DNA from 2 places in the Streptomyces sp. NPDC056347 genome. Region 2 is predicted to be linked to the other one. Evidence: riboswitches for the same ligand, from Rfam matches in the RefSeq annotation. Region 2 holds a riboswitch; the other holds the start of a gene.
The links. Region 2 has a riboswitch for cobalamin ahead of metE (5-methyltetrahydropteroyltriglutamate--homocysteine S-methyltransferase). Riboswitches for the same ligand answer to the same signal wherever they lie in the genome.
Positions count from the first base shown of each region.

Region 1 (4,338 bases), on a different contig from region 2:
CGGGGGCATCTGAGGCTGGCCCTGACCCCCACCTTCACCGCGTATCTCGTCGGCCCCCTCGTCCGGGCGCTGCACACCCACCACCCGGGCATCACGCTCGACCTCCGGGAGATGACACAGGACCGCATGGAGGCGAGCCTGCTGGCCGACGAGCTAGACCTCGGCATCGCCTTCGCGGGAACCCACCTCCCCGGCATCGCCGCGACCGACCTGTTCACCGAGCCGCTGGGCCTGGTCGTCGGCGCGCACCGTGCCGGGACCCGGGGCGAGCGCCCGCTGCCGGTGCGGGAACTGGCCGATCAGCAACTCGCCCTGCTCAGCGCGGACTTCATCACCCGAAGCCATATCGACGAGTACTTCGTCCGGCACCGGATCGACCCCCCGATCGCCGTGGAGGCCAACACCATCCAGGCCCTCACCGAGATCGTCCGGCGCACCGCCCCGCTGGCCACCGTGCTGCCCCTGGCGGTCACCGACGACGACCCGCACCTCGGCACCATCCCCGTCGACCCCCCGCTGCCCACCCGGGTGGCGACCCTGCTGCGCCGGGGGAGCGGTTACGAGAGCGCCGCCGCGCACGCCTTCACCGCCCTCGTCCACGACCTCGTCCGCACCCGCGGCTACACCCCGCCCGACCCGCGGCGTACCGCTGAACGGTCTGCCGAGAGCGGGCGCCGGGTGATGAGAGAATCGAGCACATGACAGGGTCTGGGGACTTCGAGCCCGAGTCGGAACGGGTCACGCGCCAGCTGCGTGACGAGATCATCGACGGTGTGCGCGAGCCGGGCAGCAAACTCGTCGAACGCGAACTCGCCGCGGAGCTCGGGGTGAGCAGACTGCCCGTCCGCGAGGCCCTGAAGTCGCTGGTCACCGAAGGCCTGGTCACCCCCAGGCCCCGCACCTGGGCCGTTGTGCGGGAATTCACCGCGGCGGACGTGGAGGACCTCGACGAGGTGCGCGCGGCCCTGGAGTCCCTGACCTTCCGGCTGGCCGCCCAGCGGCGCACCCGCGCCGGGCTCGAGAAGCTCCGCTCCGATCTGGACGCCGAGCTGGCGGCGGCCGTCAAGGGCGACGCCGTGGGGGCCCGCCGGGCCGCCGCCGACTTCCACGAGACGGTCACGGCACTCGCCGACAACGAGCTCCTGAACGAACTCCAGGCCACCCTGCGCAGCAGGATGCGCTGGCTGCTGGGACAGCACGACGACCTGGAGGGCGTCGCGCGCGAGCACGAGGGCCTGTACACGGCGATCGCCGAGCGGGACGTCGCGGGCGTGGCGGAGCTGGCGAGCCGCCACCTGATCTCGGGCCGCGACGCGGCCGCCGCGCGGCGCGCGCACCCCTGAGGGAGCGGTCGACCGCCCGACGGCCGGGCGGTCTTCGGACCGGCGCGGTGGCACTCGCCGCCGTGGCCGGGCTGTCGGCCCCGTACCGCACCGGGCCTGGCGCACCGCCCGCGAGGACACCGCCCCGGCCGGCCGCGGACGGGGTGGAAACGCCCGGGAGCGCTCGCGTTAAGCTGCATCTGCCCCGCGGGGGAAGTCCGGTCGAATTCCGGCGCTGACCCGCAACGGTAGGCGGTGCCCGAACAGGGCCCCGCGAGCCCGATTACCCGCGGCGGTGAAGGCTCCTGTCAATTCGCCGTGGACTGCGATGGGTGCTGCACGGGGCGCACCGCGTCCGGGCCGCTCCGTTGATGACGTAGATGCACGGCCCGAGGCGAAAGCGAACCGCCCGTGGCCACCCCCCTCGACCGCCGACCCGCCACGCCCTCCCGCACGGCCCGTGCCGGAACCGGGCCCGCACCGCCCCGCCGCATGTCGCCGAAACTCCTCGTGCCCCTCCTCGGCGCGGCGCTGCTGGTCTCGCTGGTCTGCGGCGCGGGCATCGGGGCGTCCGGGCTCTCCTGGGGCGAAGTGCTGGGCCATCTGTGGGCCGGGCTGACCGGCGGCCGGATATCCGCCGACCAGGTGGCGGCGTACACCATCGTCTGGGAACTGCGTTTCCCGCGCGCCGCGCTGGCCGCCGTCGTCGGTGCCGGGCTCGCCGCCGTCGGCATCGCAGTGCAGGCCATGGTCCGCAACGCCCTCGCCGACCCGTTCGTCCTCGGCATCTCCTCGGGCGCGGCCGTCGGCGCCAACGCCGTACTCATCTTCGGTGCCTTCGGCGCCCTGGGCATCTGGGCGCTGTCCGCGGCCTCGTTCCTCGCCGCGCTCCTCGCCATGCTGCTCGTCTACGCGGTCGCCCGCACCGCCCGCGGCCTCACCCCGCTGCGGCTCGTCCTCACGGGCACCGCGATGTACTACGGCTTCTCGGCCGTCACCACCTTCATGGTGTTCGCCGCCGAACACGGCGAGGCCGCCCGCTCCGCGATGATGTGGATGCTCGGCAGCCTCGGCGGCGCCAGCTGGGCCTCGGTGCCGATCGCGGCCGGAGCCGTGCTCTGCGGCATCGCCCACCTCACCTGGTCCGCCCGCCGGCTGAACGCCCTGGCCATGGGCGACGAGACGGCCGCCGCCCTCGGTGTCGACGCCGGGCGGCTGCGCAAGGAGCTCTTCGTGGTCTGCGCGGCCGTCACCGGAGCGGTGGTCGCGGTCAGCGGGGCGATCGGCTTCGTCGGGCTGATGGTGCCGCACGCCGTACGGATGCTGGTCGGCGCCGACCACCGCCGCCTCCTCGCCGTCGCCCCGCTGGTCGGCGCCGTCCTGATGATCTGGGTGGACATCCTCTCCCGGGTGGTCCTCGCCCCCGCCGAACTGCCGGTCGGCGTACTGACCGCGGCCATCGGTGTGCCGTGCTTCGTACTCCTGATGCGCCGCCGCACCTACACCTTCGGAGGCGCCTGATGCGGATCGACATCGAAGACCTGACCGTCGAGGTCGCCGGTGCCCGCCTGGTGGCCGACGCCACGCTCGGCGCGGGCGAAGGACAGCTCGTCGGCCTGGTCGGGCCCAACGGCAGCGGCAAGTCCACCCTGCTGCGCTGCGTCTACCGGGCGCTGCGCCCCACCGCCGGGACCGTGCGGCTGGACGGGGAGGACCTGTACGCCATGAGCCCGCGCGAAAGCGCCCGCCGACTGGCCGCGCTCCCCCAGGAGGCCGTCTCCGAGTTCGACTTCACCGTGGCCGAGGTCGTGGCCATGGGCCGCACCCCGCACCAGTCGTCGATGGGCCGGGCCACCGGGGCGGACCGCGCGGCCTGCGCACGGGCCCTGGTCGGCGTCGGCGCCGACCACCTCGCCGACCGCGGCTTCCTCACCCTGTCCGGCGGCGAGAAGCAACGGGTGCTGATCGCCCGCGCGCTGGCCCAGCAGCCCCGGCTCCTGGTCCTCGACGAACCGACCAACCATCTCGACATCGCCCAGCAGCTGGACGTGCTGGCGCTGGTGCGCGACAGCGGGCCCACCGTCCTCACCGCCCTGCACGACCTCAACCTCGCGGCACTCCACTGCGACCTGCTCCACGTCATCGCCGGCGGCCGGATCGTCGCGTCCGGCGCCCCGCACGACGTGCTCACCCCCGAGCTGCTCGCCGAGGTCTTCGGCGTGCGCGCCCACCGCGTCCCGCATCCGGAGACCGGTGCCGTACAGCTGCTCTTCGACCGCCTCGGCCCCGCCCGAACCGAATCCTGAGGACGCGCCACCACCATGCCCCGCCCCGTACGCCCCGCCGCGTTCGCCCTCGCCGCCGCCCTGGTCCTCACCGGGTGCGGCGCCCAGCTCCCCACGTCCCCGGAGGCGGGGAGCACGGCGCCGGACCACTATCCGGTGACCGTCGAGAACTGCGGCGAGAAGAAGACCTACGACAAGGCCCCGCAGCGCGTCGTCACCAACGACGTCGGCATCACCGAGATCATGTTCGCGCTCGGACTGGAGGATCACATGGCCGGCTACGTGATGCCCGACGACAAGGGCGACCTCACCTCCGTGCCCTGGAAGGACGGGTACAAGAAGGCCGACTGGCTCTCGAAGAAGACCATCAACAAGGAACTCGTCCTCGACGCCCGCGCCGACCTCGTCTTCGCGGGATGGAACTACGGATTCAGCGAGGAAGGCGGATTCACCCCCGCCGAACTGAGCCGGGTCGGCATCGACTCGTACCTGCTCAGCGAGTCCTGCCGCAACGGCCGGGGCAACGCGCGCGGGGTGATGGCCCCCCTCGACGCGCTCTACACCGACCTGCGGAACCTGGGCAGGATCTTCGACGTGGAGGACCGCGCCGAAGCCCTCGTCACCGGCTTCCGCGACCGGGTCGCCAAGGCGCGGGACAAGGCCCCCAAGGGCACCGACCGCCCCCGGGTCTTCCTCTACGACGACGGGCGGGACAAGCCGCTGACCTCCGG
Region 1 covers NZ_JBHJQP010000023.1:1,595-5,932, forward strand. Annotated here, with positions in the region: gene cynR (transcriptional regulator CynR) at 1-702, shown strand, start outside; gene ACFCV8_RS08465 (GntR family transcriptional regulator) at 699-1,343, shown strand; cobalamin riboswitch at 1,511-1,632, shown strand; gene ACFCV8_RS08470 (FecCD family ABC transporter permease) at 1,734-2,843, shown strand; gene ACFCV8_RS08475 (ABC transporter ATP-binding protein) at 2,843-3,628, shown strand; gene ACFCV8_RS08480 (ABC transporter substrate-binding protein) at 3,644-4,338, shown strand, end outside.
Region 1: it holds a riboswitch for cobalamin, as region 2 does, so the genes downstream of both, ACFCV8_RS08470 (FecCD family ABC transporter permease) here and metE (5-methyltetrahydropteroyltriglutamate--homocysteine S-methyltransferase) in region 2, are expected to answer to the same signal.

Region 2 (4,338 bases):
CGTCTCGGGCCAGCCGCGGGTCTTCAGGCCGCAGTCGGGGTTGACCCAGAGGCGTTCGGGCGGGATGGCGCCGAGCCCGGCGCGCAGCAGTTCGGCGGCCTCCTCGGTGCTCGGGACGCGGGGCGAGTGGATGTCGTACACCCCGGGACCGGCCTCGCGCGGGTAGCCGTGGGCGGCCAGTTCGCGGGCGACCTGCATGTGTGAGCGGGCTGCCTCCAGGCTGATGACGTCGGCGTCGAGGTCGTCGATGGCCTGCACGATGTCACCGAACTCGGCGTAGCACATGTGCGTGTGGATCTGGGTGTCCGGCCGCACCCCGCTGGTACTGAGCCGGAACGCCTCCGTCGCCCAGGCGAGGTAGCCGGGCCGGTCGGCGGCGCGCAGCGGCAGCGTCTCGCGCAGCGCGGGTTCGTCGACCTGGATGACGGACGTCCCGTTCGCCTCCAGCTCCACCACCTCGTCGCGCAGGGCGAGCGCCACCTGCCGGGCCGTCTCGCCGAGCGGCTGGTCGTCGCGGACGAACGACCAGGCCAGCATGGTGACCGGCCCGGTCAGCATGCCCTTGACCGGGCGGTCCGAGAGCGACTGCGCGTACGAGGTCCAGCGCACCGTCAGCGGCTCCGGCCGCGAGATGTCCCCGGCCAGGATGGGCGGACGCACGTACCGGGTGCCGTACGACTGGACCCAGCCGTGCTGGGTCGCCAGGTATCCCGTGAGCCGCTCGGCGAAGTACTGCACCATGTCGTTGCGTTCGGGCTCGCCGTGCACCAGGACGTCCAGGCCGGTCTTCTCCTGGAAGGAGATGACCTCCCGGATCTCGTTCCTGATCCGTTCCTCGTACCCCGCCTCGTCGATGCGTCCGGCGCGCAGGTCGGCGCGGGCCGTGCGCACTTCGGTGGTCTGCGGGAACGAGCCGATGGTGGTGGTCGGCAACAGCGGGAGCCGCAGGTGCGCGCGCTGGGCGGCGGCCCGCTCGGCGTACGGCTGGGAGCGGCGGGTTTCCGCCTCGGTGACGGCGGCGGCGCGGGCCCGTACCGCCGGGTCGCGGGTCAGGGACGAACCGGCCCGGGACGACAGCGCCGCCCGGTTCGCGGCGAGTTCGGCGGCGATGGTGTCCGTGCCCCGGGTGATCGCCCGGGCGAGGGCGGCGATCTCGGCGGTTTTCTGCCGGGCGAAGGCGAGCCAGCGGGTGATCTGGGGATCGAGGTCCCGCTCGGCGGTGACGGTCAGCGGGACGTGCAGCAGCGAGCAGGAGGCGGCCACGTCGACCCGGTCGGCGAGGCCGAGCAGGATGCCGAGGATGGAGAGGGACTTCTCCAGGTCGTTGGCCCAGATGTTGCGGCCGTTGACGAGACCGGCCACCAGCCGCTTGCCGGGCAGTCCTCCGACGGCGGCCAGGGCGTCCAGATTGGCGGCCGCCGCCTCGGTGAAGTCGAGGGCGATCCCGTCGACAGGGGCCTTCGCGAGTACCGGAAGCGCCTCGCCGAGCCGGTCGAAGTAGGTGGCGACCAGCAGCTTCGGACGGTCGGTGAGGGCGCCCAGGCCGCGGTAGGCGCGGGCCGCCGCGTTCAGCTCGGCGGGGGTACGGTCCTGGACCAGGGCGGGTTCGTCGAGCTGCACCCACTCGGCGCCCGCCGCACGCAGATCGGCGAGCACTTCGGCGTACACGGGCAGCAGCCGGTCCAGCAGCGTGAGCGGGTCGAAGTCGCCGCCCACACCGGGGGCGGGCTTGGCGAGGAGGAGATAGGTGACCGGGCCGACCAGGACGGGCCGGGGCGTCAGCCCGAGGGCCAGCGCCTCCCGGAACTCGGCGACCTGCTTTCGCGAGTCGGCTGCGAACATCGTCTCAGGCCCCAACTCGGGCACCAGATAGTGGTAGTTGGTGTCGAACCACTTGGTCATCTCCAGCGGTGCCACGTCCTGGGTACCCCGCGCCATCGCGAAGTAGCCGTCCAGGGCGTCGGAGGCGACGGCCACGCGGTGCCGGTCGGGAACCACGCCGACCATGACGCTGGTGTCCAGTACGTGGTCGTAGTACGAGAAGTCGCCGGTGGGCACTTCGTGGATGCCGGCCTCGGCCAGCTCCCGCCAGTTGGCGCGTCGCAGGTCGGCGGCGGTGGTGCGGAGCGCGTCGGCGGTGACGCGGCCCTTCCAGTAGCCCTCGATCGCCTTCTTCAGCTCGCGGTTCTGTCCCTGGCGCGGGTAGCCGTACACGGTCGCCCGTGCTGCCGCGGCTGCGGTCCTGCCGGTCACGGAGATCTCCTTCGAGAGATGTATCCCTGGGATCCCGAGGACCCGTACGACACGAAGGAGTGGCACATCCCGCAGTGCGGCCTCGCGCCACAGGGCACGGCCGTCCGCCGGATATGTACGCCGACCCGCCCACGAGGTCACCGGGATGTCCGCGCACGCGTCGTATCGCGCGCGGGCAGTGGCAGGTCTTCGGACTCGCGGGCACACCCGCCGAAAGGCGGACACCTACTGGCCGTCGCTTCCCAGGACCCTGTTCCGGGCCCCAGTGCGTATGACGGCGGTCGTTCCCACTCACCGCTGCGGGGCAGTCCCGGATTCCCACCGGGTTCCCTCTTACGACTCCCCGTCTGGCGGACGGGGCGAACCAGCTGCACGGCCCACCCTACGGGCCCGCCCGCACCGACCGCCACAACACAACGACGACGCCCCGCACCCGGCGGAGGCCGGACACGGGGCGTCGGCGCGCTCGTCGTACGTGTACGTCAGTGGTCGGCCGCGTAGGACACGAAGGCGTTCCACTGCCGGGGTCCGAAGGCGAGCTGAGGACCGTGGGTCTGCTTGGAGTCGCGTACGTGGACGGTCTCGGGGACGACGGCGACCTCCACGCAGTCCGGGCCGTCATTCGTGCTGTAGCTGCTCTTGAACCACTTCAGCACGGAACTGTTCACCGTCGAAGGGTTGGTCATTACGTCTCTCCCAGCACTTTCTCGATGAAGGCCAGCGACTCACGGGGAGTGAGAGCCTGGGCCCGGATGATGCCATAGCGGATCTCGAAGAGCTGGATCTCCTTGGGGTGCGAGAACAGCCGACTGACGAGATGAGCCTCGCTGTGTCCCACGGTCTCCCCGCTTTCGAGCCGCAGCAGTTTGAACGCCCCGGCAAGTCCAGTGTGGTCCTCGCGGTTCGTGGGCATCACCTGGAACTCCACGTCCCGGCGGGCGCCGATTTCCAGCAGGTGTTCGAGCTGCTTCCGCATCACCATTCTGCCCCCGAGCGGACGTTGCAGCGTCACTTCTTCCTGGACGAATGTGAAGACCCGGGAGGGCTGTTGATGGAAGATCTCCTGGCGGGCCATCCTCGCCGCCACGAGTCGTTCGATCTCCTCCTCGCCGTAGGACGGGCGCCGCATCCCGTACAGCGCCCGTGCGTAGTCCGGTGTTTGGAGCAGTCCGTTGACGACGGAGTTGTCGTAGGCGCAGATCTCGACCGCCTGGTTCTCCAGCTTCGCCAGGTCCCGTACCTTCTTCGGGAACCGGGCCTCCTCCGCGTCCTTGCGCAGGCAGGCGATCATGCCGCCCGCCCCGAGCACCTCGTCCGCCTTCTCCAGGAATGCCGCGCTCGGTGCGCGCCGTCCCCGTTCGACCGAGGAGACCTGCTCCTCGCTGTAGCCGATTGCGGCGCCCAGCTCGGCCTGGGTCATGTCCAGCCGGTCGCGCCAGAGTTTGATGGTCCGGCCGATCATCCGCAGGACGGTCGTCGACTCCTCGTCGTCGCCGTCGTACGGCTCCATGCCGTCACCCATCTGTCCCGAATACCCCGTCAGGCTCACGCTCGCGCACCTCCACGTCCGATCCGTGCATGCTCAACTCCTCGGCGGATGACCGGGTAACGCCACGCGGCCCGGACGGACCCGGACCGGACCCGGACAGTCACGCCACGTACCGGTGTCGTTACTGACCATCGTGGAGTCGTGTGGCCACGCTGAGTGACATGAATCGCGAAACTGCCCCCTCCGCCGCGCCCCTTCCCGGCCCGGCGCAACCTCCCGTCCCGGCCCGGCACTTCGACATCCTGCTCTCGGCCACCCCGCGCGGCGCCCGGCTGGCCCGGCGGCTCGCGGCCGAGGAGATCCACCGCTGGGGCTGGCCGCACGGCAGCGAGGCGAACCGGACGGCGACGCTCCTGGTGGCCGAGCTCGCCACCAACGCGGTGCGGCACGGCAGGGCGCCGGGCCGGGACTTCCGGCTGCGGCTCACCCTGCGGGGTGGAGATCCGGAGCTGCTCGTCGAGGTCACGGACGCGAGCCCCGAGCGCCGACCGCCCGTCCCCGGCGCGATTGCGCCGCCGTCCGCCGACCGTGACGGG
Region 2 covers NZ_JBHJQP010000105.1:13,139-17,476, reverse strand. Annotated here, with positions in the region: gene metE (5-methyltetrahydropteroyltriglutamate--homocysteine S-methyltransferase) at 1-2,253, opposite strand, end outside; cobalamin riboswitch at 2,437-2,589, opposite strand; gene ACFCV8_RS23170 (DUF397 domain-containing protein) at 2,736-2,939, opposite strand; gene ACFCV8_RS23165 (helix-turn-helix domain-containing protein) at 2,939-3,763, opposite strand; gene ACFCV8_RS23160 (ATP-binding protein) at 3,964-4,338, shown strand, end outside.